2 regions of the Kribbella sp. NPDC002412 genome follow, and region 2 is predicted to be linked to the other one. Evidence: riboswitches for the same ligand, from Rfam matches in the RefSeq annotation. Region 2 holds a riboswitch; the other holds the start of a gene.
The links. A riboswitch is a leader RNA that binds a small molecule or an ion and turns the genes downstream of it on or off. The one in region 2 is predicted to bind glycine.

Region 1 (15,547 bases), on a different contig from region 2:
TTGATAGAGCACGTCGTGGATGTCGTCGAGCGTGTCGGACGAGATGCCCTTGTAGTGCCGCCATTGGTCCTTGACCAGCTTGTCGCGGGTGGACTCGTCCAGTGCATGGAAGTAGTCGACGTACGACGGCGTCGTCATCTCCAGCACGAGCTTCGAGTAGTCCAGCGGCGCGAACGACGGCGTACGGGTCAGCCACGACACTGCAGGACCACCGGAGCCGTTGGCGCGCAGCAGGTCGAGTGCACACTCGGCGCCGGACTGACCCGAGCCGACGACGGTGACTCGCCCTGCCCGCAGCAAGTCGTCCCGGCGGAACAGGTAGTCGGCGGAGTGCAGGAAGCGCTCCTGCGGCAGCCCGCTCAACGCAGCAGGCACGAACGGCTCAGTACCCACACCGACCACCAGATGCCGCGCCGCCAACACCTCCACTCCGTCGGTGCGCTCCACGGTCAGCTGGAACACCGAGCCGTCCCACGACACGTCCTGGACGTGGTGGCCGAAGTGCAGCGAGTCCAGCTGTGCCGCACACCAGCGCAGGTAGGCCTCGTACTCCCGGCGGGTCGGGTGGAACTTCTCCCGGACGTAGAACTGGTACAGCCGGTCGTTGTCCCGCAGGTACGACAGGAACGACAGCGGATGCGCCGGCTCGACGAGGCTGACCAGGTCGGCCAGGAACGACACCTGCAGCATCGCGTCGTCGAACATCAGCCCGCGGTGCCAGGTGAACTCCGGACGGCTGTCCAGCACCGCGATGCGTACGTCGTCGACACCGTCGGCCAGCGCGGCCAGTCCGAGGTTGAACGGGCCACAGCCGATCGCGATCACGTCATAAGGGGCGGTGTTCATGTCATGCCTCCACGGTCCGGGTGCGGACCATCAGTAGTGCTGTCTTGTCGGGGAGCTGTAGCTCCCCGTGCCGGACGAACCCGGCCGCGGCGAACGCACGGACGGACTGCGTGTTGTCGATGTCGGGCTCGGCCACGACCCGGCGGCAGTCCGGGTCGGACTCCAGCAGGGCGTCGGCCAGTGCGCGCAGCAACCGGCGGCCGAGGCCGCGGCCGATGCGCGTCAGGTCGCCGATGGCGACGTGGACTCCCCAGTCGTGGTCGTCGCTCGGGTAGTACTCGGCCAGCCGGTCGTACCGCACCCGGTACAGCTCGACGTACCCGAAGTCCTCCGAGTCGACCGACACCACACAAGGAGTCGAGTGCTCGCCCGCCGTCTGCGTGCCGAGCTCCTCCACCCACCGCTCGACCGACCAGTCCTGGTGCCACCAACGCTTGATGTGCGGCTGCGCCATCCAGAGCGCGATCGTGGCGGCGTCGTCAGGCCCTGCGGGCCGAAGGTCGAAGCCGTTGTCCAGATGCAACATCGGCCCGACCTCACACAGCACGGTCACCTGGCCGGAGTGGGTTGGGAATGTCTAAGTAGACCGACTGCGCATCCAGCGGGGCCACCACCTCGTCGATGCCGCGCAGCCGCGTCAGCATGTTCGCCTTGCACGGCAACGATTCGGCCTCCAGCCACCGGCGAGCCAGCCGATCACCATCCGGCCCGGCTGCCTTCAGCAGCGGCAACGCGAGCGTCAGCCGATCACGCACCACCCCGAGCAGCGCGTCCTCGTCGGCGATCCCGTCGTAGGCCAGACAGCCGACCACGGCCAGAGCCTGGTTGTGCAGCAGGTAGTAGGTCAGTCGATCGTCGACAATCGGATCATCGACAACCGCCAGCGTCGAGTCGCGCAACCCGGTCACGCCCAACAGGCCACGCAGGTACGACGAAGCCAGGTAGTAACCCTGGTTGTCCCGATACGCCCCGCCCTTGATCCGCCCGACGCCGTCCAGCCGCACCAGCGTGTTCTGCTGATGCGCCTCGAGCCCGATCCCGGTCTCGGCGTACAGGTGCAGCATCGGGATCAGCACGTTGTCGATGTACGACGCCACCCACGCGGCCGGGTCCTCAGCCGCGTACTCGCTCAACCGGCTGACCCCGCCGGGCCGCGGCGCGACCAGACCGGCCAGACACGCGTAGCTGTCGACGTCGGCCAGCACCTCCCGTACGGCGACGTCCAGCCCGGTCAGCGTGGGTCCGCCCTCGTCCAGGGCCACCCACGCCGGATCGCGGACGATGGTGAACCGCGGGTGCGCGGTCGCCGTACCGGCGTTGTACGCCGCGTCCAGCAACCGGTTGATCTCCAGACCGCGGCGCAGCTCGGTCGGCGTCGACTCACGCCGCGAGTTGGTGATCCGCAGACCGAGCGACAGCTTCAGCATCACCGGCAGGTCCGGGTGGTACACGGTCCGCAGGCTCGACGTCGGGTACCACTGGGCCCCCTGCGGACCCAACGCCTTGACGCGGCCGGCCGACACGAGCTCGGCCACCCGTGGACGCTGCAGCACGGCCGCCGCCTGCCAGGGGTGGGCCGGGATCAGCACCCGGCCCGCCGACGGAGTGATGCCCGCCAGCGCGCCCATCAGCTGCAGAGCGTCCAGTCCCTGCAGTGCGGGCGCGCCGGCCACCTGGTCCGACGACACCAGTTCGGCGTCGGCTTCGAACCAGTGCACAGCGAAGCGGCCGCCGAGCTCCGGCGAGTACGCCGCCAGCTCGTCACCGCTCAGTCCGTCCCGGCTCTTGGGCGCCGGGTGGTTCAGATGCCCGAACAGCAGCGCCTGCTCGAACTCCAGGAACCGGCCCGGACCACGCTCGCCGTCGGCCTCGGCGACGAACCGGTCGACGTTGCGGACCGACTCCGCCGTACGCGTCGCCAGGTCGTCGACCTCGGCCGGGTCCGCATCGGTGGACAGCAACCGCACCAGGTCCTCCGGCGCCGGCGGCACGCCGTCCACCAGCACGTCGGTGAACTGGTGCAAACCGGTCCGGGACGCGTGCTCGACCCGCGCGGTCACGGTCGACTCACCGACGTCGAACGCCAGCGGACCGACCGCGACCTGGACCGGCGTCTCCCGGGTGTAGCACCGCAGAATCGCGTTGAGGTGGGCAGCAACTGCTGTTGAGGTCATGGGGCCTCCCGGCACTGTCACGCGGCTCCTTCGCCACTCTCCGCGCGGACGTCCAGGCTGGTGGCGACGACCTGGTCGAGCAGTTCCTCGATGTCCGTCGCGGTGGCGTTCGGGTTCAGCAGCGTCAGCTTCAACGCGACTGCGGCCGGCCGGCCGGCGCGCGCCGGCAGCTTGGTCCGGCCGATCAGCGCCCGTCCGGACGTCAGCAACCGGCGCCGGACCTCCCCCTGGAGAGCGTCCGCCTCGGCCGCCTCCAGGCCCTCCCCCGCGACCCGGAACAGCACCGTGGTCAGGGTCACCGGCGCCAGCAACTCCAGGTTGCTGTCGGCAACGACCCGGGCCGCGGCGGCGTGCGCGAGCTCGTGACAGGTGTCGAGCATTGTGCCCAGCCCGGCCCGCCCGTATGCCGTCAACGTGGTGGCGACTTTGACCGCGTCCGGACGGCGGGTGGTCTGCAGGCTCCGGCCGAGCAGGCCGTCCAGACCGGAGTCGATGTCGTCGGCCGGGTTCAGGTAGTCGACCGAGCGGCCGAACGAGGCGAACCGGTTCTTGTCCGCCACCAGCAGCACGCTGGTCGCGGCCGGCTGCCAGCCGATCTTGTGCAGGTCCAGCGTCACCGAGTCCGCGTGCGGCAGGTCGGCCAGCAGCGGCGCGAGCTGGTCGGAGAACAGCGCGCCGAACCCGTACGCCGCGTCGACGTGCACCCAGGCGCCGTACTGCCGGGCCAGCTCGGCGATCAGCGCGATCGGGTCGACCGATCCGAAGTCCGTCGTACCGGCCGTCGCGACCACCGCGACCGGGGTACGGCCCGGCTTGGCGAGCTCGTCGGCCAGCACGTCGGTGCGCATCCGGAAGTTCTCGTCGGCGGCGATGGTGACCGCGGCATCCTCGCCGAGCCCGAGGGCGGCGCAGGCGCGCTGGACCGAGAAGTGGGCGAGCTCGGAGCAGAACACGACCGGGTGGTCGAGCCCCTGCAGGCCGTTGCGCCGTACGTCGACGCCGACCGTCGCGGCCGCGCTGTCGCGGGCGATCAGTACGGCGAGCAGGTTGGAGATCGAACCACCCGGAGTGAGTACGCCGTCCGCGTCCGCACCGAAGCCGGCCAGGCCGGCCAGCGCCTGGACGACCCAGCGCTCGATCGCCAGCGTCGCCGGGCCGGAGTCGTAGGTGTCCATCGACGCGTTGCTCGCCGAGGCGAGGGCGTCGGCGTCGACCGCGACCTGCAGGACCGGCGGCTGCAGGTGGGCCGCAGCGTGCGGGTGGCTGAGGTCGATCCCGTTGTCCGCGAGCAGCCCCGCGATCAGGTCCAGCGCGGCCGACTCACCGACCCCGGTCGAGGGAATGCGCGGCTCGCCCAGTACGTCGGCGGTCCGCCGCAACACGTCGGCGGGCGAACCGGCCGGCAACGGTCCACGGCCCGGGTCGGCGACGGTCGAGGCCAGTGGCCACGAGGTGAACGGGCTGCGCACCGGGGCGGGCAGCGCAGTCAGACGCGCGGGTTGCGGCATCCAGATCTCCCGAAGAAGTTGTTAGGTAAACCTTAGTAAGGCAGCCCTAACTTAGTCCTTCCGATCAGTACCGTGTCAACTCCGCTGCGTGGCTGTCCAACAGCTGAAACCCCAATCCCTGCAGGAGAAACACCCATCGCCGACCCTGAGGTGTGGCGAGCTTCACGTGGCTGATCTCCGCCCCGGCCGCGGCACCGGTAAATTCCCGCCCCGTCGATGCAACCGACCGCGCGCGGGAAGCATCAAACCTTGCCAAGGGGGTGGTGGGTGTGAAGACCATGCTGCGGCGCCGGCCGATCGGGGCGCTCGGGCTGCTGCTGACGATCGCCGGAGTGGGACTGTGGATCGCCGGTCTCGGGATGGGCAGGACGGTAGCGGTGGTCGGCGCTTTCGTCGCGGTACTGGGCGGCAACACCGACAACGTCCGTGCGTGGTACCTCAGCCTTGCCATCGTCCACGGCAGGCGCGCCCTCAAGCTGTCCGCGGCCGGCCGCTACGAGGAGGCTGAGGAGGACGCAGCCGGGTGGGTCCGGAACGCGCGGAAGCTCGTGTTCGCCCGGCCTGCCGACGTCAAACAGCTCAGCCAGGCCCTGACCTCGCTCTGGTCCGTGCTGACGAAGCTCGATCGGCACGCGGACGCGCTGGTCATCGCCGAGGAAGCGGTCGCCGTCGGACGAATCGCTGCCGCTCGGAGCCACCGGGAGCGGATCTACCTCGCCGATGCTCTCGAACTGCTCGAGTGCAGCGTCTCTGCGCTTCCCGGCGAACGCGTCGGACCGGCAGCCGACGAGCTGATCATGGTGCGCGCGGACATCGCGAACGACGCCGGCAACCGGCATGCCCGGGCGCTCGCGCTCGTCGCCGAGCAGCACACCGACCTGCAGGAGCACGACGCTGCCCTGCCCCTGTTCGAGGAACTGGTCCGCATCCGCCGCAACCTCCCGAACGCACGCGCCAAGCTCGAGTCGGCCCTCACGGACCTGGGCCACTGCCTGACCGAACTCCGCGAGTACGACCGTGCCCGCGCCGCATACGCCGAAGCGGTGGAGATCCGCCGGACGCTCGACGACCTGGACCCGAACCGGCTCGCCGGTCTCCTGTTCAACCTGGCCGGGAGCCTCCGCGAACTCCAGCGGTACGACGACGCCGCGATCGCCGGGGCGGAGGCGGTCGAGATCTTCCGTGCCGACCTGCACTCCGACGAGCCACATCCGAAGGCCGTCGAGAGAGTCACCTGGGCGCTCGGCCTGCTCGCCGACGACCTGCGTGATCTACACCGCCACGAGGAGGCCCTGGCTGCGTACAGCGAGGTGCTGGACGTCTACCGCTCCGCTGAGGAACCGGACGCGCAGTCGATCTCCGACGCTCTGCAGCCGGTCATCCGCACATTGCGCACGCTCGGACGCCACGACGAAGCACGGCCGCTCGAGGATGAGCTGGCCGCGCTTCAGAAGCAGCGCCCGACCGCAGGGACCTATGTGCTGCGGATCCCGGCGCAGGATCAAGCGTCGTAAGGAGTCCGGGTCAGGATGAAGGTGGCCAGGTTCAGGTGGGTCGAGCCGTTGGTTCGGATCACGCGGAGTTTTTCGCCGGCGAAGTAGCCGTCGCGGCCCTGGTAGAGGTCGGGTCCGAGCGGCGAGAAGCGTGAGGTGAGCGCGCCGGTGAGCTGCAGGATGCCGCCGGAGACGGACATCATCAGCGGTGAGTTGCCCCAGTACCAGTGGCCGAGCAGCTCGGAGCCCTGGTCGAGCGTCGGCTCCGGCACCCACTCCTGCGGCAGCAAGGGCTCGTGGCTGACCAGGATGCGGAGCAGGTCCGGCGGCAGCGACGCCACCCGGCCGTACGTCGCGTTGCCCAGCGTCACCGCACCGATCCGGCGGGCCCGGTCGACGAACAGCCCGGCCAGGAAGCCGGGCATCGAGCCGGTGTGGCCGATCAGCAGGTGCGGGTCGTCGGCGATCAGCCGCAGGCCGAGCCCGTACGACGCGGTCAGCCCCTCCCGCGGATCCGCAGCCGACGGCGCCGCCATCTCCTCCACCGTGTCCCGGCTGAGCACCTCGTAGACCGGATCGATCCAGAACATCGCATAGCGGGCCAGGTCCTCGATCGTGCTCCACAACTGCCCGGCCGGCGCCATCGCACCTGCGTCGTACGCGGGCTCATCGACCAACTGCCCGCTGAACGGATGTACCGAGAACCCTTGCGCGGACGGTCCGGCCGGGAAGTACGACGTACGCCGCATCTCCAGCGGGTCGAGGATGCGCTCCTGGACCAGCTCGAGCCAGGACGCGCCACGCAGCCGGGCGACGAGCTCACCGAGCAGGCCGTAGCCGAGGTTCGAGTAGTGGTGCCGCCGGTCGGCCGGACCGGCGGCCAGCGACTCGTCCATCGCGGCCGCCAGCTGCTCGAACGAGACGCCCGGGTTCCGCTCCCACCACGGGCCTTCCGGCTCGGCGTTCATACCGCCGCTGTGCGCGAGCAGGTGCCGGATCGTCCTGTCGCCGAAGGCGATCCCGGGCAGGTGCTTGCCCACAGCATCGTTCAGCGTCAGCAACCCGTCGTCGCGGCACTGCATCACGAGAACGGCGGTCAGCGTCTTCGTGATCGACCCGATCCGGTACTGCACGTCCGGACCGGGCGCCCCGCCGTCCGCCGTCGCGAACTGCCCGCGCGACCCGGTCCACACCAGCGCCCCGTCCCGGACCACCCCGGCATTGACCGACGGCAACTTCCACTCACTCTGCGCCGCCGCAAGCTCAGCGAACAGCGCAGCGGCGGTGTCAGGGCGAACAGAACTCACTCAAAGGCCTCCGGGGATGGGCAGGAGCAGATGAGGTTGCGGTCGCCGTACGCGCCGTCGATGCGGCGGACCGGCGGCCAGTACTTCGACGTGCGGTCGACCGAGCGCGGGAACGCGGCCTCCTCGCGAGTGTAGGCGTGGTCCCACTTGTCGTTGATGACCGACTCGGCGGTGTGCGGCGCGTTCACCAGCGGGTTGTCCGCGGCCGGCCACTCCCCCGCCGCGACCCGGTCGATCTCGTGCCGGATCGCGATCATCGCGTCGCAGAACCGGTCCAGCTCACCGAGGTCTTCGGACTCGGTCGGCTCGACCATCAGCGTGCCGGCCACCGGGAACGACATCGTCGGCGCGTGGAAGCCGTAGTCGATCAGCCGCTTCGCGACGTCGTCGACGCTGATCCCGGTCTCCTTCGTCATCGGCCGCAGGTCGAGGATGCACTCGTGCGCGACCAGGCCGTTCTCGCCGGTGTACAGCACCGGGAAGACGCCCTCGAGCCGCTTCGCCACGTAGTTCGCGGTGAGCACGGCGGCCTTGGTCGCGGCGGTCAGGCCCTCGGCGCCCATCATCCGGATGTAGGCCCAGGAGATCGCCAGCACCCCCGCGGACCCGAACGGCGCCGCGCTGATCGGGCCGACGCCGGACTCCGGCCCGGCCTGGTCCAGCAGCGGGTGGTTCGGCAGGTACGGCGCCAGGTGCTCAGCGACCGCCACCGGGCCGACCCCCGGGCCACCGCCGCCGTGCGGGATGCAGAACGTCTTGTGCAGGTTCAGGTGGCTGACGTCGCCGCCGAACTCACCCGGCTTGGCCAGGCCGAGCAGCGCGTTCAGGTTCGCGCCGTCGACGTACACCTGGCCGCCGTGGTCGTGGACGATCCGGCAGACCTCGGTGACGCTCTCCTCGTACACGCCGTGCGTGGACGGGTAGGTGATCATGATCGCCGCGAGCTTGTCCGCGTGCTCGGACGCCTTCGCGCGCAGGTCGTCCAGGTCGATCGTGCCGTCGTCGTTGCCCTTGACAACGACCACCTTCATGCCGGCCATCACCGCGGAGGCGGCGTTGGTGCCGTGCGCGCTGGCCGGGATCAGGCAGACGTTGCGGTCCTGGTCGCCGTTCGCCCGGTGGTAGCCGCGGATCGCGAGCAGGCCGGCCAGCTCACCCTGGGAGCCGGCGTTCGGCTGGATCGACACCTTCGCGTAGCCGGTCACCTCGGCCAGCCAGCGCTCCAGCTGACCGATCAGCTTCACGTACCCGGCCGCGTCCTCGACCGGCGCGAACGGGTGCAGGTCGGCGAACTCCGGCCAGGTGACCGGCTCCATCTCGGTGGTCGCGTTGAGCTTCATCGTGCACGAGCCGAGCGGGATCATCCCGCGGTCCAGCGCGTAGTCGTAGTCCGACAGCTTGCGCAGGTACCGCAGCATCGCGGTCTCGGACCGGTGCGTGTTGAACACCGGGTGGGTCAGGTAGTCCGAGGTACGGCGCACCGCCTCGGGCAACGCGGTCACGGACACCGCGCCGTCGTACCGCAGGTCGAAGGCGTCGCAGACCGAGCGGAGCGCGTGGGCGTCGGTCTTCTCGTCGCAGGAGATGCCGACGTGGTCGGCGTCGACGAGCCGCAGCCAGATGCCGTTCTGCCGGGCGGCGTCGACCACGTCGGCGGCGCGGCCCGGGACCCGGGCCAGCACGGTGTCGAAGAAGTTGTCGTGGACAACCTCCACGCCGCCGGCCCGCAGCGACTCGGCGAGCTTGCCGGCGTAGTCGTGGACGCGCGCGGCGATCGCCTTCAGGCCGTCCGGCCCGTGGTAGACCGCGTACATCGACGCGACCACGGCCAGCAGGACCTGCGCCGTACAGATGTTCGAGGTCGCCTTCTCACGGCGGATGTGCTGCTCGCGGGTCTGCAGCGCGAGCCGGTACGCCGGTGCGCCGTCGGCGTCGACCGAGACCCCGACGAGGCGACCCGGCAACGACCGCTCGAGGCCGGTGCGCACGGACATGAACCCGGCGTGCGGACCGCCGTAGAACAGCGGTACGCCGAAGCGCTGCGACGACCCGATGACGATGTCGGCGCCGACCTCGCCCGGCGCCTCCAGCAACGTCAGCGCGAGCAGGTCGGACGCGACCGCGACCAGGGTGTCGCGCTCGTGCGCGGCCTCGACCAGCGGCTTCAGGTCGCGGACCACGCCGCCGGCGCCCGGGTACTGCACCAGGAAGCCGAAGAAGTCGCCCTCGGGCAGGCCGTCGGTGGTGTCGGCGACCACGACGTCGATCCCGAGCGCCTCGGCCCGGGTCTGCACCACCGCGATGGTCTGGGCGAAGCAGTCCGCGTCGACCAGGAACCGGTCCGACTTGCTCTTCTTGTTCGACCGGTGCGCCAGCGTCATCGCCTCGGCGGCCGCGGTGCCCTCGTCGAGCAGCGACGCGTTCGCGGTCGGCAGGCCGGTCAGGTCGGAGACCACGGTCTGGAAGTTCAGCAGCGCCTCGAGCCGGCCCTGGGAGATCTCCGGCTGGTACGGCGTGTACGCCGTGTACCAGGCAGGGTTCTCGACCAGGCGGCGGACGATGACGGACGGGGTGAAGGTGCCGTAGTACCCCTGGCCGATCATCGAGGTGGCGACGTTGTTGCGCGCGGCGAGCTGGCGCAGCTCGTGCAGCGCGTCGACCTCGGAGGCCGGGTCGGGCAGCCGGAGCGCCTCGGCGGACCGGATCGACGCGGGGACGGCGGCGTCCACGAGCGCGTCGACGTCGTCGTACCCGAGAAGCTGGGTCATCCGCGCGACCTCGTCCGGGCGCGGTCCGATGTGGCGGTCGGCGAAGGCGGCCGAGACCTGTGGCGTGTCGTTCACTAGAGGCTCCGTTGCTGACAGTTCTGCCGGTGGCCTCCCCCTCTGTCACGCCCGGTGCGCGCTCCAGAGTCGCCTGTGGCACTCGGTCCATGGGCCTGAGAGGTTCCGGGGAGGAATTGCCCCTTCGGCGCCCGGGTCAGCGGGTCTCTCCCGAGTGCTGTGTACGGCTGTCCCGAGGCTACCAGGAATCGCCGAACAGTTCGGGCAGCAGCCTCCGCGCGACCGGCCGGGCCGCCCAGTCACCGACCGCAGCCAGGAACTCGTCCAGCACTGTGGTTCGGGTCGGTCAGCCGGTCATGCGGGCGCGGCGGCGGGCGGCGAGCTCGTCGTTCGCGTGGTGGTCGCCGTCGTCGTGCCCGTCGGCGCGCTCGGTCGGCAGCTCGGACAGCGAGCCCTCGACCTCCCGCCAGACACCGCCGAGCGCGATCCCGAACACGCCCTGGCCGCCGGCCAGCAGGTCGATGACCTCGTCCGGCGAGGTGCACATGTAGACCGAGGCGCCGTCGCTCATCAGGGTGATCTGGGTCAGGTCGTCGATCCCGCGCTTGCTCAGGTGCGCGATCGCGGTCCGGATCTGCTGCAGCGAGATCCCGGCGTCCAGGAGGCGCTTGATCACCTTCAGCAACAAGACGTCGCGGAAGCCGTACAGCCGCTGCGTGCCCGAGCCGGTCGCCGGGCGAACCGACGGGGAGACCAGGCCGGTGCGGGCCCAGTAGTCGAGCTGACGGTAGGTGATCCCGGCCGCGGCGCACGCCGTCGGCCCGCGGAACCCGACGTCCTCCGGCATCGGCCGCAGGTCGTCGTCGAAGAGCAGACCCTGGACGCCGGCGGTAGCGGCCGCCTCGGCGTGCGCTTCGGACGTCGACTGCGCCGTCAGATCCGTGTCGCCGGTGCGTGTCACGCCTGAGCCTCCCTGGGTACCGACTGGAACGGGTCACATCCGTGGAGTGACAACACCCCACAACTCCTTCAAGGTAAGCCGCCGATCAGGGAGGGTCAACGATCACCGCCCTGGTCCGAGAGCGTGTCGCAACCCTGACCTCAATCGTTACCTTGCGTGCCTTGTACCAGACCGTTCAAATCTGCCACAGCTGACCGGTCAGTAGGTCAGCTCTTGTCGAAGTCTTCCGGGGTCACCTGGTCCAGGAACTCGCGGAACCGCTCGACCTCTTCCTCCTCCTCCACCTCGTCGGCGCCGGACGTCTCACTCTCCGGCACCGGGATGCCGGCCTCGGCCAGAATCTCCTCGGCGCAGAACACCGGCGTCCCGGTGCGCAGCGCCAGCGCGATCGAGTCCGACGGCCGCGCGGAGATCTCGGTCTTGTCGTCGAACACCAGGATCGCCTCGAACACGCCGTCGGTCAGGTTCACGATCCGGACCTGGCTGAGGGTGTGCCCGAGCACCCGGATGGTCTCGGCGAACAGGTCGTGCGTCAGCGGCCGGGGTGGTTCCATGCCCTGCTGGGCGAAAGCGATCGCACTCGCCTCGGCCGCGCCGATCCAGATCGGCAGGTACCGCTCGCCCCCGACCTCCCGGAGCAGCACGATCGGCTGGCTCGAGGGCATCTCTACCCGGACTCCGATTACGTCGACTTCGCGCACACCTTCAGCCTACTCCGCGGGGCAGCCCCGGGCAGGCCCTCGGGTGCGCCGGTGGACAACTCGTGCTTCAGCGCGGGAGGCGGGAGCGGACCAGTGCCGCATGCAACCGGACGGCCAGCGCCGCCAGCTCCTCGGTCTGCGCGGTACGGCGGGGCCCGGTGACCTGCTCGATCAGGCCGGCCTCGCGGTCGGCCGCCGTACGGAACAGGCGCAGGTGCCGCGGCTCGATCCCGTGGCCGGCGAACTCACCGGCGAGCTTGGCGACCAGGATCGCGTCGCCGTCGTAGTGGTTGCCACGGGCCACCACCAGGCCGTGGTTCTCCAGCTGGTCGAGCAGCTCCGGCTCGATACCGGCCGCGGTCCGCAGCTCGTCCCGGGTCAGCCTGAGCTCGGTGCCGTAGGCACCGAAGTCCTCGGCGGCGGGCAGGCCGGGGGTCTCCGGCAGCGAGCTCGGGGCCACCGGCGGGCCCGCGGCCGCCGGGCGCAGGCCGCGGTCCATCGCGGCGAGGTGCTCCTTGATGATGCGCAGCGGCAGGTACTGGTCGCGCTGCGCGGTCAGCACGTACCGCAACCGGTCGACGTCGGCGGCGCTGAACTTGCGGTAGCCCGACGCGGTCCGGGCCGGCGTCACCAGCCCCTCGGCCTCGAGGAAGCGGATCTTGGAGATGGTGACGCCGTCGAACTCGGCCTGCAGCAGCTGCAGCACCGCACCGATGCCCCTGCCGTCGACAGGGCCTTCGGCGGACGGCTCAGGCTTGGCCACTGGCGTAGTAGACCAGCCGGTACTTGCCGATCTGGACCTCGTCGCCGTTGTTGAGCTGGACCTCGTCGATCCGGTCGCGGTTCACGTAGGTGCCGTTCAGGCTGCCGACGTCGCGGACCTTCACGCCGTACGCGTCCCGGCGGAACTCCGCGTGCCGGCGCGACACGGTCACGTCGTCGAGGAAGATGTCGCTGTCCGGGTGCCGGCCGGCGGTGACCACGTCGACGTCGAGCAGGAACCGGCTGCCCGCGTTCGGCCCGCGCTGGACGATCAGCAGGGCGGACCCGGCCGGCAGCGCGCCGACCGCGGCCTCGTCGTCGGCCGACAGCGGCTCACCGGTGCCGGCCGGCTCGGGCTCGACGCCGATCGGGGTGAGCATCGCGGTGTCGGTGACACCGGGCGTGACACCGGGTGCCGCCGGGGTTGCCGCCGGGCGGTCCGCGCCAGGGAGCATCGCTCCGCACTGCGAGCAGAACCGGCTGCCCTCGGAGTTCTCGTGCCCGCACTGGTTGCAGAACGGCATGCTGTGATCCTCCCGATCGCCGGCGGTCCGGCGACGTTTTCGATAGACCCCGTATGAACAAGTGTGGACGCCAAAGCGCGGACCTCAACCCTCTACCAGCGGTTGAGGTCCGGCCAACCTATCAGGAGCCGCCAAGCCCGTTACGGGCGGTGCCCAGGCACCCAGGCGGCCGGTGCGGCTCAGCTCTGGTCGAGCTGGCCCTGGTAGGTCTCGGCGTCCATCAGCGCCTCGACCTCCTCGACGTCCTCGACCTCGATGTCGAGCAGCCAGCCCTCGCCGTACGGGTCGGTGTTGACCAGGTCCGGCTGGTCGGCCAGCGACTCGTTCACCGCGGTCACGGTGCCGTTCACCGGGGCGAACAGGTCGCTCACGCTCTTGGTCGACTCCAGCTCGCCGCAGGCGTCGCCGGCGCGCACCTTGCTGCCGACGTCGGGCAGCTGCACGTACACGATGTCGCCGAGCGCATCCTGCGCGAAGTCGGTGATGCCGACCCGCACCGGTCCGTCGCCGTCGGCCTTCACCCACTCGTGCTCGGCCGTGTACTTCAGGTCTTCGGGGTACACCTTTGGTCCTCTTTCACTCAAGTACAGATCTGTCCGTCAGCTACTTGGTCGGGCTGGGCGCCGGGCGAGCGTAACGATGCTCCTCGGGCGCGTGCAAGGCGGTGATCGACACCTGCGTCAGCTCGTTCACCTCGGCCGTTCCACCCACCTGCGGACCGGTCACCTCACTGACCAGGCCGCCGGGGAAGTTCGCCGCCTCGGCGAGGTTGTGCGACTCGCCGATCGCCTCGATCACGTACGGCGAGGTGACCTTCTGGCCGTCGATCCGGATACCGGGCGAGTCGTCGACGAAGTCGGTGCTGGCCACCACCCGGGCCGAGCCGTTGATCTGGATCGCCTCCGCGCCGGCGTCGCGCAGCTCCTCGATCGCGTCCAGCAGGTTGCTCGAGGTCATCTTGCCCTCGGGGTCGTTCAGCGTGATCCGCACCCCCGGGCCCTGGGCCGGCAGGGTGCCGGCCAGGATGCCGAGCACCCGGACCTGCGCCTCGGCCTGCTCGCGGGCGGTCTGCGCCTTGTCCGCGCTGGACTCGAGGGTGTTCTTGCGCTCATCCAGCTCGGCGATCTCGCTCTCCAGCCGGCGGGTGTTCTGGCCGAGGCCGTCGAGGATCGCGATCAGGTCCTCGCGGCGGGCGTTCTGGTAGCCGTCGTCGGCCCGGTTCACCCGGACCTGGACGACCGCCATGCAGGCGACCAGCGCGAGCACGACGGCGACGATCGCCTGGCCGCGGGACGGCTTGAACCCGGCCTTCAGCCGCCGCCAGGCCAGGTTCGGCGTCCGCGGCTTCTTCGGCTGCGGCATCGGCGTCGGCTCCCCCGGGTGCGCCACCTCCGCGGCCGGCTCGGGCGTCACCTCGGGCTGCTCCGGCTTCGCCTCGGGCTGCACGGGCTTCACCTCGGGCTGCACGGGCTGCACGGGCTTCGCCTCGGGCTGCACGGGCTTCGCGGCCGGGGTCTGGTCGGGTTTGTCGTCGCTCATGTCAGGCCCTGAAGATGTGCCGCCGGATGGCGGCCATGTTGGTGAAGATCCGGATGCCCAGGACGACGACCACGCCCGTGGACAGCTGGGAGCCGACCCCGAGCTGGTCGCCCAGGTAGACGATCAGCGCCGCGATCAGCACGTTGGAGATGAACGAAACCACGAAGACCTTGTCGTCGAAGATCCCGTCCAGGAACGCGCGCAGCGCCCCGAACACCGCGTCCAGGGCCGCCACCACCGCGATCGGCAGGTACGGCTGGGCCCACTCGGGGACGTCGGGCGCGACCAGCAGGCCGACCACGACCCCGATCACCAGTCCGAGTACGGCGATCATCTCGGTCCCACCTTCGCGTAGCGCAACGCGATGGTCGCATCGGCCGGCACCAGCAAGGAGTCCTCCGTCGTGATCGTCATCCGGACATCGAAGTTGCTGACCAGGTACTGCATCCACTGGCCGCCCGAGCTCTGCGCGAACCGGGCCGGCATGGTCGCGGTGTCGCCGATCGCGAGCACCGTGTACGGCGGGGTCAGCGAGCTGTAGTCGACGGTGATCGCGCTGCCGGCGCCGCGGATCGCGGTCATCGAGGTGAGCCGGTGACCGTTCACCGAGATCGCCTCCGCGCCGGAGGTCCACAGGCCGTTGACCAGCTGCTGCAGGTCGACGTCGAGCAGCCGGCCTTCCTTGCCGGCGTCCTTCGCGTCGTCCACCACGGCCTTGATCCCCGGGCCGGTGGCGGCGATCGCGCCGGTCTGCAGCTCCAGGGTGTCCAGCTGCTGCTGCAGGGCGGCGCCCGAGCTGGTGTTGCTCAGTCCGCTGGCCTGCAACCGCCGTACCTCGTCGGCCAGCTGGGTCTGCTGGGTGCGCATCCCGGTCAGCCGGGTGTCGGCCTGGTTGATCCGGGTGATCAGCTCCTTGCGCTGCTTCTCCGCCTCGGGCGCGCTGCGGTAG
Region 2 (15,547 bases):
ACGTCGGCGAGAGCACGGTGCGCGTGGTGATGGCGCGACTGCGGCGTGAGGGCTGGTTCGACACCCGGCGGGACGGCCGCGAGACGGTCTACGCGCTCAACGACAAGAGCTGGCGACTGCTCGACGAGGGCCGGACCCGGATCTTCGAAAGGTCGCGGGAGCGCTGGGATCGGCAGTGGTCGATGGTCATCTACTCGGTCCCGGAGAGCGACCGCGCCCTGCGCGAGGAGCTGCGGAAGGAGCTCGCCTGGCTCGGGTTCGGACCGCTGGCGTCGTCGACCTGGGTTTGTCCGCACAACCGGCTGACCGAGGTCCAGGAGCATTTCGCCGACCAGCCCGCCGTACGGCTGGATCTGCTGCAGTGCACGTCGTCCGGGTTGTCGCGCGATCGGGAGATGGCCGCGCGATGCTGGGACCTGGAGTCGCTCGACGCGGACTACGCCGAGCTGCTGCGCACGTACCGGCCGCGGATGAAGGCGTACCGCGGCGGCAGCGTGTCACCCCGGCAGGCGCTCGTCGAGCGGATGGAACTGGTGCACGACTACCGGATGTTCCCGTTCCGCGACCCAGACCTGCCCGAGGAGCTCCTCCCCGCCGGCTGGCACGGCCGCGAGGCCCACGACCTCTTCCTCCAGGCCCACGAGGCCCTCAAAGAGCCGGCCACCCGCTTCTTCCTGGACCTCACCACCACCGACCGAGTCGCCTGACCTCAACCACGACGGCGGGGACACCCCCGCCCTCAGCCCACCGGTCTCGACTGAACCGCTCACGGTTCGCCTGAGCGGTTGCGCTGATCACAACTTCGGCTGACCCTCTCGCCCAGACCCCCTGTGCCCGCATACCCTTTGCGGCACAGGGGGTTGGGGAGACGTGGGGGAAGTGCATGAATCGCTTTGCTGTGCTGTGCGCGGGTTTCATCCTGCTCGCCGGCTGCAGCGAACCGCCCATGGTCGACAGCACCTCGACCACGCCCTCGGTCAGCGCAACGCCGGTCGAGGCTCCGGAGGTCTCGACACCAGCGGGTCCGCTCGGCGCGGCGGCGTACCAGGCCGAACTGACGAAGGTCGAGCAGGGTCTGGCGGGTGACCTGCGCGCGCTGACCCGGGTCCGCACCGCCGAAGCGCTGACGCAGACGATGGACAGTCTCGGCGCCTCCCTGAACGCCGCGGCCGAGGATCTGGCCGAGATCACGGTGACGCGCCGGCTTACGGGTGTCCACAAGGTTCTGTCGGGCGGACTCGAGGCTGCCGCCGACGCCCTGACCACCTCGGACCGGACCGAGCTGAACGCCCGCTGCGGTGGTGTCGCGTACACGTCGCAGAAGGTCCAGCGCCGGCTACGGGCGGACCTGAGCAGCGCGATCGTCGCGCTCCGCAAGCTAGACCTCCGCTTCGGCGGCACCCTTCCCGACCCCGGACCCGAGCCGGAAACGGCGGTCCCGACCAACGGCGACACCCTGGTCCGCCGCGGTCCCGCCGGGTCCGGACGCCTCCGCGTCATGAACCGTACGGCGAACGACGTCGCGATCTCGATCGTCGGCAGCGGGCAGCCGCCGAGCAAGCCGCAGGTGATGACGTACGTCGAGGCAGGCAAGACCGCCACGATCAGCCGGATCGGCGGCGCCTACTCGCTCTACTTCAAGAGCGGCACCGACTGGAGCCCGACGCGGCGCCAGTTCAGCGCGGACTGCTCGTTCCAGAAATTCGAGCGCTCCTTCGGCCGCAACCTGTTCTGGCAGGTCGACCTGAAACCCACGATCACCGGCAACGCCCCGACGACGGAGGTCGAGGCCTACTAGAGCCCGAGCTTGTCGAGGATGGAGGTCAGGACGCCGCCTAGCGTCGGCGGGTCCGGGTCCTCGGGGTCGTCCGGGGTGGTCGGCGGGTTCGTCGGGGTCGTGGGCGGCGGGTCGTTCGTGGTCGGCGGCTTGGTGGGCTGCGTCGTGGGGTTGCCGGTCGTCGTCGAGATGGTCGGCTTCGGCGGCACCTTGGTGGCCGGCGGCTGGGTCGGGTCCTGGTGGTCGACCAGCTCAGGAGCCGGCTTCGGCGTCGGGCACGGGGTGGCAGGCTGACCGTCGGTCGTGACGACGGCCGGCACCGTCGTCGTTGTCGTTGTCGAGGGCAACGGAGGGGTCTCGCCGGGAGTCGGCGGCTGGGTCGGGACCGGGGTCTCGGAGCCGCGCGGGACGGTCGGGCCGCCGCTGGTCGGGATCCGGCTGGGCTCGAGGCCGGCGACCGGGTTGGCCGGCTCCGGGCCGCCGCCGGGCAGCGGCAGGAAGGCGGCACCGATCCGGGGACCGCCGAGCAGGGCGATCAGCAGCAGGACGGCGTACAGGAGCAGTAGGCCGCCGGCCGCGAACCCGGCCTGGCGCAGCCGCTGACGGTTGTGCCAGGGCGGACGGGCCATCGCGGCGGGGATCGGTTTCACAAGTCCCGCAGGTTATCGGTTGATCCAGCGCTTGAAACAGCCCTTGGAAGAAATTCCACGCTAGATCGCAACTATTCGGCAATTTCGTTCCGGTACGCATTCGTAGAATTGCACTGAGTTAGCTGAGGACGCGCCAATCCGCCGGGCAGCACGTCATTTCCTGTGGAACCCTGCTCCCATGTCTGCACTGGTGCTGCTGCACGGTCTCGGAGCCAACGGCCGGGTCTGGGACGCCTGGCCGCAACCGCGGTTCGCCCCCGACCTCCCCGGACACGGCGCGGCGGCGGCACTGCCGTCGTACACCTTCGGCTCGATGGCCGCCGCGGTCGCCGAGACCCTCCCGGTACGGCGTGCCGTCGTCATCGTCGGCCACTCCCTCGGCGGCGTGATCGCCCTGGAACTGGCGAGCGGCCGGTACGGCATCGAGGTCGACCGCGTCGTCGCGGTCGGCGTGAAGGTCACCTGGTCGGACGACGACCTGGGCCGGGCCGCCGCGCTGGCGCAGAAGCCGATCGCGTGGTTCGACACCCGGGAGGACGCGGCCGCGCGGTTCCTCAAGGTCTCCGGCCTGCAGGGGCTGGCCGACCCGAGCGACCCGGTGGTCGAGCACGGCCTGACCGAGGTCGACGGGCGCTGGCGCCTGGCGATGGATCCCGGCACGTTCGGTGTCGGCGCTCCCGACATGCCGAAGCTCATCGCGGACTGCAAGGCCGACCTCGTCCTGGCCCGCGGCGAGGGCGACCCGATGAACACCGACGACGAGCTCCGCGCGCTGCACGACCAGGTGGTCGTCTACCCGGGGCTCGGGCACAACGCCCACGTGCAGGACGCGGGTCTGCTCAGCACTCGATGACGTTGACGGCCAGGCCGCCGCGGGACGTCTCCTTGTACTTGATCTTCATGTCGGCGCCGGTCTCGCGCATCGTCTTGATCACCTTGTCCAGGGTGACGACGTGCACGCCGTCGCCGTGCATCGCCATCCGGGCCGCGTTGATCGCCTTCACCGAGGCCATCGCGTTGCGCTCGATGCACGGGATCTGCACCAGCCCGCCGACCGGGTCGCAGGTCAGGCCGAGGTTGTGCTCCATCGCGATCTCGGCCGCGTTCTCGACCTGCTCCGGGGTGCCGCCGAGCACCTCGCACAGGCCGGCCGCCGCCATCGAGCAGGCCGAGCCGACCTCACCCTGGCAGCCGACCTCGGCGCCGGAGATCGAGGCGTTCTCCTTGTAGAGCACGCCGATCGCGCCGGCGGTCAGCAGGAACCGGACGGCGCCGTCGTCGGTCGCTCCCGGGACGAACCGCCGGTAGTAGTGCAGCACGGCGGGAATGATGCCCGCGGCGCCGTTCGTCGGGGCGGTGACGATCCGGCCGCCGGACGCGTTCTGCTCGTTCACCGCCAGCGCGAACAGGTTGACCCAGTCCATCACCTTGAGCGGGTCGACCGACCACGGATCCGAGCTCAGCCGGGTGTGCAACGCGTGGGCCCGCCGCGGCACCTTCAGGCCGCCGGGCAGGATCCCCTCGGTCTCGCAACCCTCGCGGACGCAGTCCTGCATCACCTGCCAGATCCGCAGCAGGCCGTCGTGGATCTCCTCCTCGGTCCGCCAGGCCAGCTCGTTCGCGAGCATCACCTCGCTGATCGACAGCTGCGACTCACGGCACCGGTCGAGCAGCTCGGCGCCGGTGGTGAAGTGGTACTTCAGCGAGGTGGTGTCCGGCACGATCCGGTCCCCGGCGGCCGCGTTCTCGTCGACCACGAAGCCGCCGCCGACCGAGTAGTAGGTGCGTTCCCGCAGCACCTCGCCGTCCGCCGTACGGGCGGTGAACATCATCCCGTTGGGGTGGTACGGCAGTGCCTTGCGCCGGTGCATGGTCAGGTCGGTGTTCTCGTCGAAGCGGATCTCGTGCACGCCGGCGAGCAGCAGCCCGCCGCGTTCGCGGATCGTCTCGACCCGGGCGTCGACGGAGTGGGTGATCACGGTCTCGGGGTCCGCGCCCTCGAGTCCGAGCAGGACGGCCTTGTTGCTGCCGTGGCCGTGGCCGGTCGCGCCGAGCGAGCCGAAGAGCTGGGCCTCGACCCTCGCCGTGCGGGCGAGCAGCCCGTCGTCGGCCAGACCGAGTGCGAAGGTGCGGGCGGCGCGCATCGGGCCCACGGTGTGGGAGCTCGACGGGCCGATCCCGATACTGAACAGGTCGAAGACGCTGATCGCCATCGTGTGGAGGTTCCTTCCGGTCGCCGTTGACCGTTTGGTGTCCTCCCCGCTCTGTCAGACGGACGTCTTCCAGAGGTGCCTCGCCCGTACGGTGAAGGTGCCTGAGAGATTCTTGGGGAGAGTTGCTCCTACGGCGCCCGGGTCGTGCCCGGGACTCTCCCGCACGGGTTCATGCGGCTGTTGAGTTGACTGACGTCCGTGACGGTACGGCGGCCTCCCGGCCGACGTCAATCCGGCCCGTGCGCACCGCCCAGATCTCGAAGAACCAGGTGAACAGCGGGGGAACGCTTGCTGCCAGGGCGGCCAAGGTGACCGGCCAGGACCAGCGCAGCGGGCCGCGCACGACCAGCACCGTGAGCACGTAGACGATGAAGATGCCGCCGTGGATCGGGCCGAAGATCCGCACCCCGAGCTCGTTGTCGGACAGCACGTACTTGAACAACATGCCGATCAGCAACCCGGTCCAGGAGACCGCCTCCGCGATCGCCACCCACCGGAACCACACCGCATGCTTTGTACTCATCAGCGACCGACCCTAACAAGTCCCCCAAGGCGCACCCGGGGTCGGCCGGGGGCTCGTCCCCGATGTGGCCGAGCAAACGGTTGCCGAGGATCGAGGGAGTCCGCAGACAGGAGATCTCCCGCATGAGATTCAGACAACGCGCCCTGGCGTCCGGAGTGGCGCTTGGTGTCGCGACCGCCGGCCTGGTGACGCTTCCGGTGTCGGCAACTGAGCCGAAAACCCAGCTGCAGTGGGCCGACTGCAAGCCGGAAGGCAACGACAAGCCGGAGGTGGTCAAGGGCTCGCAGTGCGCGACCCTGCAGGTCCCGGTCGACTGGCACGACCCGGACGGACCCACGTTCGGTCTCGCGATCGCCCGCCGTACGGCGAAGAACCCGAGCGACCGCGTGGGTGTGCTGGTGTGGGGCCCGGGTGGTCCCGGTGACTCCGGTGTCGACCGGGTGAAGACCGGGATGAGCCGGTTCAGCCAGCCGGTGCAGGACCGGTTCGACGTGGTCAGCTTCGATCCGCGCGGCATCGCCCGGAGCAACCCGGTGAAATGCTCGGCCGCGCTGCTGGCCAAGCAGCCGTCGCCGATCATCAAGAACCCGGCCGAGTTCGCCGCGACGATCCGCTACAACCGCGACCTGGCCGCGGACTGCCGATCGAACACCGGCCCGGTGTTCGATCACCTCGACACCTGGCAGACGGTCCGGGACGTGGACGCGGTTCGCGCCGCGCTGGGTGAGTCGGCGATCTCGTTGCACGGCAGTTCGTACGGGACGCTGCTCGGGGCGCAGTACGCCGAGACGTACCCGAAGCGAGTCCGGGCGATGGTCGTGGAGAGCGTCGTCGACCACAGCGCCGACTCGACTCGCTCGTTCCTCGACTCTCAGGCATGGGCTGCCCAGGACTCGTTCGACGGGTTCGTGAACTGGTGCGACGCGGCGACGGCTTGCGCGCTGCACGGTCGGGACATCCACGCGGTGTGGGCGGACTTGCTGGCCCGGGCGGATCGCGGCGAGGTACCCGATCCGCAGAAGCCGACGCTGCCGGTCACGCCGTACTGGCTGAGCTTCAACGTCTTCCGCGCGCTCTACGGCCCGCGCTGGACCGACCTGGCGACCATGCTGAAGACGCTGGACGCCAGCGCCCCGCCGATCGGTCAGCCCCCGGTCCCGACCGGCCTGGCCTCGAACACGCTCGCGGTCTTCTGCCAGGACTGGAACCTCCCGGTCCGCAACTACCAGGAGTACGCCGGCCTGCTCACCCGCCTGGCCCGGAACAACCCCGACATGCGCTACCCCGGCCAGCTGATGGCCGTCTCGATGTGCCTCGGCCTGCCGGCGGCGGACAACCCGCAGCACCGGCTGAAGGTCCGCGGCCTGGACGACCCGATCCTGCTGATCAACGCACGCCACGACCCGGCCACCGGCTACATCTGGGCGCGTAGCGTGGAGCGCCAGCTCGGCCGGTACGGCGTCCTCCTCACCTACGAGGGCTGGGGTCACGGCAGCTACAACAGCAGCCCGTGCATGCAGAACACCGTCGACGCCTACCTGCTCACGCTCGCCGCCCCGAAGCGCGGCACGAGCTGCCCCGCTGTGCCACCGGTGTAGGAACTGCCCCGGGCAGGCGTCTCCCAACCAGACGCCTGCCCGGGAGTCGTCAGACCGGTACTCCGGTCACCTCGAGCACGCGGTCGAGGTGGTCGCCGCGGACCATGCGGCCCGCCAGCAGGCGCAGCTCGGCGCACGCGGTCTCGAGGGCCTGAGTCTGGGATCGGCAGTTGTCGACGTACCAGAACGGGTCGTCGGGCTGCGGATCGTCGGCGTCGTCGATGTCGGCGTACCAATGCCGGTCGCCGTAGTGCACCACGCGCACTCGCAGGTTCATCTCACTACCCCCGTGTCCCCAGGAAACCGGAGTCCCCCCGGGCTCCAGCTCGGCCGCCTCGGCCCCGGCGCGTGGTCGCGACCCCCCACTCCACGCGCCGGGCCGAGTTCGACCCTCCCCCGCTCGCTACATCGTTGCCGACGGCCTCGGTGTTACTGCTTGTGACGAATAATTTTGGGTGATTTCGCGGCTACCGCGCGTTGAGGTGTGACTGGGTCCAGTTCTCCAGGCCGTCGGCGGTGATCGGCAGGTCGGCGGTGAGGATCTCGAGGCGGTCGGAGTGCACCACCACGTTGTCCTCGATCCGGATCCCGATCCCGCGCAGCTCCGGCGGCACGGTCTCGTCGTGCGGGTGGAAGTACAGCCCCGGCTCGACCGCCAGCGCCATCCCCGCCTCGATCTCGCCGGCGAAGTACGCCTCCGGCCGGGACGCGTCGCAGTCGTGCACGTCCAGGCCGATGTAGTGCCCGGTGCCGCAGACGATGTACCGGCGGTGCTGCTGGCCGTCCGGACCGAGCAGCTCGTCGAGCGACACGTCCAGGAGGCCCCAGTCCCGCAGTCCTTCGGCCAGCGTGCGCAGGGCGGCGTACTGGAAGGCCCGGTACGGCGCTCCGACCTTGACGGCGTCGAGTGACGCCAACTGCGCCTTGTGGACGAGGTCGTACACCTGCCGCTGGGCGTCGGTGAACTCGCCCGTCGCCGGGAAGGTCCGGGTGACGTCGGCCGTGTAGAGCGTCCGGGTCTCGACACCGGCGTCGAGCAGGATCACGTCGCCCTCGTTCACCGGGCCGTCGTTGCGGACCCAGTGCAACACCGGCGCATGCTTGCCAGCAGCAACGATCGAGGCGTAGCCGACGCCGTTGCCGGCGGTCCGCGCGCGCCGGTCGAAGGTGCCCTGCAGCCACCGCTCACCACCGCCGCGGATGGCCTCCGGCAGTTCCTTCGCGACGTCGCCGAACGCGAGCACGCTGGCCGCGACGGCCTCGCGCAGCTGGTCCAGCTCCCAGTCGTCCTTGATCCGGCGCAGCTCGGCCAGCGTCTGGCGCAGCGAGTTCCCATCGGTCGGCGAGGTCCGGACCAGCGCGTCCAGCAGCGGCTCGACCCCGGGCGTCGACAGCATGAACGGCACGGCGCCGCGCACCGCGGCCGGGAGCTCCTCGATCGGGCGGCAGGCGATCTGCAACGCGTCCGACCAGTCCTTCAGCCCGGGCACCGGGCCGACCCACAGCTCGCCGTCGCGCGCGTTCGCGAAGAAGTCGGCCTCGTCCGGACCGGCCGTCTCCCGCAGGTACAGCGTCGAGTCGCCGTCCGCCGACATCACCAGTACGGCGCCCTCGGCCTGGCAGCCGGTCAGCCAGACGAAGTCGCTGTCGGCCCGGAACGCGTAGTCGGTGTCGTTCGACCGGACCGGCGCCCGGCCGGCCGCGACCGCGATCCGCCGCCCCGGCAACGCCGCGGCCAGCTTCTCCCGGTGCCCGGCGGCCGCCTCCGCCAGCCCCTCGGGCACGGTCACCGAGCGGTCCACCGGCCCCCAGCCACGCGAGATGAACTCCCGGAACCCCTGGGAGTCGATCGGGCGGTAGGACTTCGGTGTGTCGTCGGTCCGGTCGTCTTCGGTCATGTGCTGAGCTCCCCTTTGCAGCTGACGGTTACAGCCATCAACTCAGGTGAGAGCAGGGCCGCGCAAGCCCTTATCCGAAGTCGTGGATCAGCGTGCCCGGAACGCGTCCAGCAGGCCCTGCTCGGAGTCCAGGAGGTACTGGTGGAGGTCGGCCGCCGCCTGCTCGTACTTCCGCGCCTCAAGCAGCTCGAACAGGCCGCGGTTGCGCGCGATGTACGGCTCGTGCAGCTCCTGCGGTGTCGCGATCACGTGGAAGAGGAGCCGCAACTCCGCCAGCAGCCGGCCGGTCATCGCGTTCATCCGGTCGCTGTCGGCCAGACCGATCAGGTGCTGGTGGAAGCGCATGTTCGCCGTACCGACGGCTGCCCAGCGGTCGGCGAGCGCGGCCGCCTCGGCCGCCTCGACGTCGTCCTGCAGCGGCTCGAGCCGGCTGGCCGGCAGCTCCGGGTCACGGTCGGCCAGGCCGCGTACGACGTCTACCTCGAGCACCCGGCGCAGCCGGTACAGGTCCACCACGTCACGCTCGTCCAGCTCCGGCACGAACACGCCGCGGTGCAGCTTGTAGACGAGCAGCCCCTCGTGGGTGAGCAGCCGGAAGGCCTCACGCAGCGTGTTGCGGCTGACCTCCAGGACCTCGGTCAGCTCGACCTCGGACAGCTGCGCTCCCGGCGGCAGCGCACCCTCGGTGATGCTGCGGCGCAGGATGTCGGCGGCCCGCTCGGCGGAGCTGCTGCGGTCCAGCCGCGCGACATCGGCTGCGACGCTCCGCAACCACGCCTGCCGGCCCTCGTCGACCTCACCCGTGCTCATCACCGCATCATCGCCCACCCGAGGCGTTCAGGGGAAGTTTAGTAGAACAAGACTCTTGCAGGATTGTTGAACAATCTCTACTCTCGTGTCATCCGGCCATCACTCACAGCCATGGAGACCATCCCGACAGCACTCTGCCGACCAGGAGCCACCGCCATGTCCATCCGCATGTCAGTCCGTACCGCTCGACCGCGCAAGCCACCGATGCGCCGACCGACCAGCAGGCCGGTTGCTCGCCGTACCAATCCCTATGCCCGCCGGCTCACCCCAGCGGCCGGGCGGAAGACGCCGGACAGCGCGATGAAGACCGGGACCCGGTCGACGCTGATCGGCGCCGTGTTCCTGATGGCGACCTCCGCGATCGGTCCCACGGTCATCACCCAGACCGCGGTGTTCACGGTGTCCCTCGGCGCGGCCTTCGCGTTCGCCGTCGTCGCCTCGGTCCTGGTCGACCTCGCGGTGCAGCTCAACGTGTGGCGGGTGATCGGCGTCTCCGGGCGCCGGGCGCAGGAGCTCGGCAACCTGGTCGCGCCCCGACTCGGCACGGCGATGGCCGCGCTGCTGTTCGCCGGCGGGCTGGTGTTCACGATCGGCAACGTGTCGGCCACCGGGCTCGGGACCGACGCGCTCCTCGGCCTCGATCCTTCGTTGGGCGCCGCCATGTCCGCGGCAGTTGCCATTGGCATCTTCTTGGTCCGGCGTGCCGGGGTCGCGCTCGATCGCGTGGTCGTGGTCCTGGGCAGCTTGATGATCCTGGTCGCGGGCTGGCTGGCGTTCGCCGCCGGCCCACCGGCCGGACGGGCGTTGCGGAACGTCGTACTGCCCGAGCAGGCCGACGTCCTCGTCGTCATCACCCTGATCGGCGGCACGATCGGCGGCTACGTCATGTACGCCGGTGCGCACCGGCTGCTCGACTCGGGGGTGAGCGGGCCGCAGTACGTCCGGCAGATCAGCCGGGCCTCGGTCGCGGGGATCCTGATCACCGGGTTACTGCGTGCTGCCCTGTTCCTCGTGATCCTCGGTGTCGTCGCCGGTGGTACGACGCTCGACCACGCGAACCCGGCCGCGTCGGCGTTCCAGCATGCCGCTGGTGAGTTCGGACTGCGTGCCTTCGGGTTGCTGCTCTGGGCGGCCGGGGTCGCCGGTGTGATCGGGGCGGCGTACACGACCGTCACCTTCGTCACCTCGCGGACGACGACTCCGGACCGGACCCGGACGACGCTGGTCGTGCTGTTCATCGCGGTCAGCGCGGTCATCTACCTGTCCCTCGGTACGGCGCCGGCGAAGGTGATCGTGTTCGCGGGAGCCTTCAACGGGCTGCTGTTGCCGCTCGGAATCGGCGTACTCCTGTGGGTCGCGTGGCAGCGCGCCGACCTGCTGCGTGGGTACCGGTATCCACGACCGCTGCTGGTGCTGGGCGGCGCCGCCTGGCTGCTGACCATCTACCTGGCGGTTCGATCGGTGAAGCCGCTCTTCGACCTGTTCTAACTTGGAGGAGTGTTCATGGACCTCAACGCGGATCTGGGCGAAGGCTTCGGATCCTGGCCGATGGGTGACGACAGCGCGCTGCTGGACGTCGTCACCAGTGCCAACGTGGCCTGCGGCTTCCACGCCGGCGACCCGTCGATCATGCGCCGGGTGACCGGCCAGGCGGTCGAGCGCGGGGTGGCGATCGGGGCCCACGTCGGGTACGCCGACAAGGCCGGCTTCGGGCGCCGGTTCGTCGACATCGAGCCGGCTGCCCTCCGCGACGAGGTCGTGTACCAGATCGGCGCTTTGGACGCGTTTGCCCGGGTTGCGGGTGACAAGGTTCGGTACGTGAAGCCGCATGGGGCGCTGTACAACACGATCGGGCACCACGAGGAGCAGGCCGCGGCGGTCGTCGGGGCGGTCGTCGACTACGACCGATCGCTGCCGGTGCTCGGCCTGCCGGGGTCGGCGTGGCTGCGCCTGGCGGCCGACGCCGGGCTGACCGTCGTACATGAGGCCTTTGCGGACCGTGCCTACACACCCGCCGGGACGCTGGTGTCGCGGCGCGAGGCGGGGTCGGTGCTGCACGACGCGGACGAGATCGCGGCCCGGTGTACGGCGATGGCGACCGGGCAGCCGATCCGGGACAGTGCGGGTGGTGAGCTGAAGGTGGAGCCGGCGTCGATCTGCGTGCACGGGGATACGCCGGGCGCGGTCGACATCGCGCGGCGGGTGCGCTCGGCGATGGAGGGGGCGGGCGTGACACTGAGCCCGTTCAGCCGGTGATGCGGATCCTGCCTTCCGGCGACCACGCCCTCCTGGTCGAGCTCGACAACCTCGACCAGGTCCTCGGCTACTACACCGCGCTGGCGGCCGATCCCCCCGCCGATGTCGTCGACATCGTCCCCGCCGCCCGCACCGTCATGGTCACCACCACCGGAGGCCTGGATCTGTTGGCGCGTGCCTTGCAGGCGGTCGAACCCTTGTCCGGAAGCCAGGTCGCCGGCGACCTGATCGAGATCCCGGTGAGGTACGACGGCGAGGACCTGGCCGATGTCGCCGACCTCCTCGGCTGCACCGTGGACGAGCTGATCGCCCGGCACGCCCAGGAGGAGTGGACCGTAGCCTTCTGCGGCTTCGCCCCCGGCTTCGGCTACCTCACCGGCGCCCAGGCGTGGGACATTCCACGACGGAAGTCGCCCCGGACCAAGGTGCCCGCCGGCGCAGTCGCGTTGGCCGGGGAATTCAGCGGGGTGTACCCGCGGGAGTCTCCGGGGGGCTGGCAGCTGATCGGGCGGACGGACGTGAAGATCTTCGACCAGGAGCGGGAGCCGGCAGCCCTGTTCCACCCCGGCCGCCGGGTCCGGTTCGTCGACGCAGGTCGTGGATGAGCAGCCTCACCATCCTCGAACCGGGGCCTTTGGCAACAATCCAGGACGGCGGCCGGATCGGCCAGGCGTCCCTCGGCATCCCCACGTCCGGCGCCTGCGACCGGACGTCGTACGCGCTGGCGAACCGCCTGGTCGGCAACACCCCTGAAGCCGCGGCGATCGAGGTGACATTCGGTGGTCTCGTCCTGCACGCCGACACCGACCTCGTCGTCGCCATCACCGGTGCGCCCTGCCCGGGCGTGCCGCTCAATGCACCGACCATCCTGAGGGCCGGCGAAGTGCTCCACTTCGGGCCGCCGCGTACCGGTCTGCGCACGTACGTCGCCGTCCGGGGCGGGATCGCCGTACCGCCGGTGCTCGGCTCGCGCTCCACCGACCTGCTCTCCGGCCTCGGGCCTGCGCCGTTGACCGCCGGGCAGACGTTGCCCGTCGGCTGCGACTACGGCCCGATGCCCGGTGTCGACCTCGCCCCGGTCGCGGATCCGCCTGGCGACGAGGTCGTCGTACGCGTGACTCCCGGGCCGCGTCGGGACTGGTTCACCGATGCCGGGTGGGAGTCCTTCACCACCCAGTCGTACGTCGTCAGCAGCAACAGCAACCGCGTCGGTGTCCGCCTCGAAGGCACGCCCCTAGAACGGTCCCGCGAAGGCGAGCTCGCCAGCGAAGGCATGGCCCTGGGCGCCGTCCAGATCCCCCCGTCCGGCCTCCCCGTCATCTTCCTGACCGACCACCCCGTCACCGGCGGCTACCCCGTCATCGCCTACGTCACCACCGCCACCCTCCCCACCTGCGCCCAACTCCGCCCCGGCCAACCCCTCCGCTTCAGCACCTGATCCACGCGGCCTCCCCGGGCGATCGGGCGCCGTCTAGGCCGGGACGGCCTCGATCACGAAGACATCCCCGGTGGTCGGGATCGTGCGCGAGAGGTCGAAGCCGGCCGCGGCCAGCAGCGCGCCATACTCGCTCGACGTACGCTCCTGGCCGCCGGCCATCACGAGCATCGTCAGGTCGGACAACGCCGTACGCATCGCATCCTGCGACAGGTCCAGCACCTGTTCCACCAGCAGCAACCGACCGTGCGCTGGCATCGCGCGACGGCAGGTGCGCAGGATCTCGATCGCCTCCGCGTCGGCCCAGTCATGAATGACGGCCTTGAGGATGTAGACGTCGCCGTTCGCGGGCAGGGCCTCGAAGAAGCTCCCCCCGACCACCCCGCAGCGCTCGGCCACGCCGGCCGCCGCCAGCAACGCGCGGGCGCCCGACACGACCTCGGGCCGGTCGAGAAGTACGCCGTCCAGCGACGGATAGCGCGCGAGGATGGCCGCGAGCAGCAGTCCCCGACCGCCGCCGACGTCGACGACCGTGCCGAACCGGCCGAAATCGTAGGCGTCCGCGACAGCGTCCGCGATCATGCGGGAGATTGCGGTCATGGCTCCGTCGAAGAGCTCCTGTTCATCGGGATGCTCGGTCAGGTACTCCCACAGCGGTACGCCGTGAGCCGCCACGAAACCGCTCTCGCCGGTGCGAACGCAGTGCTCCAACTCGCCGTACGCCTGCCAATGGAACGGGCGGCCGACCATGCGGGCCCACCCGGCGACCGACCGCGGCGCCTCCGACCGGAATGCGTCGCCGAGCTCGGTGCACGCGAACCTCTCGCCCTCGACCCCGACGTAGAGCCCGACCGCGACCAGCACCCGCATCAGACGAGCCAGCGACCGCGGGTCCGCTGCGGTGGACTCGGCCAGTTCGGCAACACTTCGCGGGCCGTCGGCGAGCAGGTCGCTCAGTCCGAGCCTCGCCGCGACATGCACCGCTTGTGCGACCTGGTGTCCGGTGATCAACCGGTGCAGCTGCTGCGCAACATCCATCTGAGCCACTCCTAAGGCGGTGTACTGTCCACCACTTTCCGCCCAAGCCTTAAGCCGTCCTTAAAGGACGCGGCGCTCCCACACGGGCCTACACACCGGCCCGGAGCGTGTCTGTGCGGTGTCAGAGCGGTGTCAGTCCGGACCCGGATGGTTGCTCCATCACGACAACAAACCCAAGGAGCACACACACCATGTCCATCACCCTGACCGACCAGGACAAGACCACCCTCGCCACCGCCGCCCACGGCGCCGTCGCACTGATCGCGGCCGCCGGTCTCAAGTCGGCCGGTAAGATCGCCGTCGCTGGATCGCTCGCTCTGGCCGCCGCGACCGGCCCGGTCGGGCACGCGCTCGCCGACAAGCAGAAGGGCGTCAAGCTGAACGGCAAGACCACCGCCGAGATCGCCGACACCGTGCTGCCGGCCCTGACCGCCTCCATGAGCCTGCTCGAGCAGCAGGACCCCGCCGAGGCCGGCAACTTCCGCAGTACCGTCCTCACCGCGATCGAGGCCGGCGCCCGCGCCGAGCGCGGCGGACCCGGCCCGGCCCTGACCGAGATGACCCGCAAGATCACCGAAGCCCTCGACGCCGCCTGACGGCTTCTCGTCAGCCGACATCATGGCCCGGCCCAACTGCCTGCCGTCGACCACCCCGAACGACTCGAGGTGGTCGACGGCAGCAGTCGTCAGACGCGAAATCCAGATGGCGCCCACCGGGAAGCTGGCGGTGTCGCAGCCGCGGTCGCAGCCCGAGCAGTTGCCGCAAGCAACGAACCTACGGCGGTCAACGCAGCGGCGCCGACGGCCAGGACACCCCTTGCCCACCAGCGCACTCGCCGACGCCACGAGAAATGTCGGTGGCTACCGGTAACGTTGGCGGTACGAAGAGAGAGCGGGGGCGCATGAGCGACGCAGAGCATTCCGAGGCCGATCAGGTGTCGCATGATCCGCACGAGGCGGAGGCGCTCGAGACCGTCATCATCACCGCGGTGGTGACGGCAGCCGTGGTGCCGTTCGTGCAAACCCTTGTGCAGAGGGCGGCCGAGGACTCGTACGACGCCGTACGCAACCTGCTCCGCAAACGGTTCCGAGAGGCGCGAGTGGCGAGCAAGGAGCCGGCCGGTCCGGTGCGGCCACTGCTGGTGGTGAAGAACGACGATCCCGGCCTCGACGTGAATCTCTACGCCCAGCCCGACATGGACAACGCGGCGATCCGCGCGTTGGCGGAGCTGGATCTGGGTGCGGCGGCGCATGGCCGGTCGAAGAAGCTCCGCGTCTACTGGGACGGACAGGCCGGCCGCTGGCAGATCGACGGAGACTGACGACGAGGAGAAGCCTGTGCTGGTCGGA

Region 1: it holds a riboswitch for glycine, as region 2 does, so the genes downstream of both, gcvP (aminomethyl-transferring glycine dehydrogenase) here and ACWCOV_RS12890 (L-serine ammonia-lyase) in region 2, are expected to answer to the same signal.

Annotation. Positions count from the first base shown of each region.
Region 1 is NZ_JBSFBL010000006.1:116,107-131,653, forward strand. Features, by position in the region: gene ACWCOV_RS07030 (lysine N(6)-hydroxylase/L-ornithine N(5)-oxygenase family protein) at 1-846, opposite strand, end outside; gene ACWCOV_RS07035 (GNAT family N-acetyltransferase) at 848-1,372, opposite strand; gene ACWCOV_RS07040 (IucA/IucC family protein) at 1,383-3,020, opposite strand; gene ACWCOV_RS07045 (pyridoxal phosphate-dependent decarboxylase family protein) at 3,038-4,528, opposite strand; gene ACWCOV_RS07050 (tetratricopeptide repeat protein) at 4,807-6,042, shown strand; gene ACWCOV_RS07055 (serine hydrolase domain-containing protein) at 6,030-7,328, opposite strand; gene gcvP (aminomethyl-transferring glycine dehydrogenase) at 7,325-10,096, opposite strand; glycine riboswitch at 10,245-10,334, opposite strand; gene ACWCOV_RS07065 (MerR family transcriptional regulator) at 10,458-11,072, opposite strand; gene ACWCOV_RS07070 (bifunctional nuclease family protein) at 11,279-11,773, opposite strand; gene ftsR (transcriptional regulator FtsR) at 11,841-12,536, opposite strand; gene ACWCOV_RS07080 (FHA domain-containing protein) at 12,523-13,059, opposite strand; gene gcvH (glycine cleavage system protein GcvH) at 13,239-13,622, opposite strand; gene ACWCOV_RS07090 (DUF881 domain-containing protein) at 13,663-14,598, opposite strand; gene ACWCOV_RS07095 (small basic family protein) at 14,600-14,932, opposite strand; gene ACWCOV_RS07100 (DUF881 domain-containing protein) at 14,929-15,547, opposite strand, start outside.
Region 2 is NZ_JBSFBL010000012.1:126,062-141,608, reverse strand. Features, by position in the region: gene ACWCOV_RS12910 (PaaX family transcriptional regulator) at 1-707, shown strand, start outside; gene ACWCOV_RS12905 (hypothetical protein) at 884-1,798, shown strand; gene ACWCOV_RS12900 (hypothetical protein) at 1,795-2,427, opposite strand; gene ACWCOV_RS12895 (alpha/beta fold hydrolase) at 2,606-3,280, shown strand; gene ACWCOV_RS12890 (L-serine ammonia-lyase) at 3,267-4,640, opposite strand; glycine riboswitch at 4,720-4,812, opposite strand; gene ACWCOV_RS12885 (DUF3817 domain-containing protein) at 4,810-5,163, opposite strand; gene ACWCOV_RS12880 (alpha/beta hydrolase) at 5,286-6,761, shown strand; gene ACWCOV_RS12875 (hypothetical protein) at 6,811-7,038, opposite strand; gene ACWCOV_RS12870 (aminopeptidase P family protein) at 7,229-8,659, opposite strand; gene ACWCOV_RS12865 (GntR family transcriptional regulator) at 8,747-9,469, opposite strand; gene ACWCOV_RS12860 (NRAMP family divalent metal transporter) at 9,626-10,957, shown strand; gene ACWCOV_RS12855 (LamB/YcsF family protein) at 10,973-11,725, shown strand; gene ACWCOV_RS12850 (5-oxoprolinase subunit B family protein) at 11,725-12,330, shown strand; gene ACWCOV_RS12845 (5-oxoprolinase subunit C family protein) at 12,327-13,163, shown strand; gene ACWCOV_RS12840 (methyltransferase) at 13,197-14,198, opposite strand; gene ACWCOV_RS12835 (hypothetical protein) at 14,390-14,794, shown strand; gene ACWCOV_RS12830 (hypothetical protein) at 15,100-15,519, shown strand; gene ACWCOV_RS12825 (tetratricopeptide repeat protein) at 15,536-15,547, shown strand, end outside.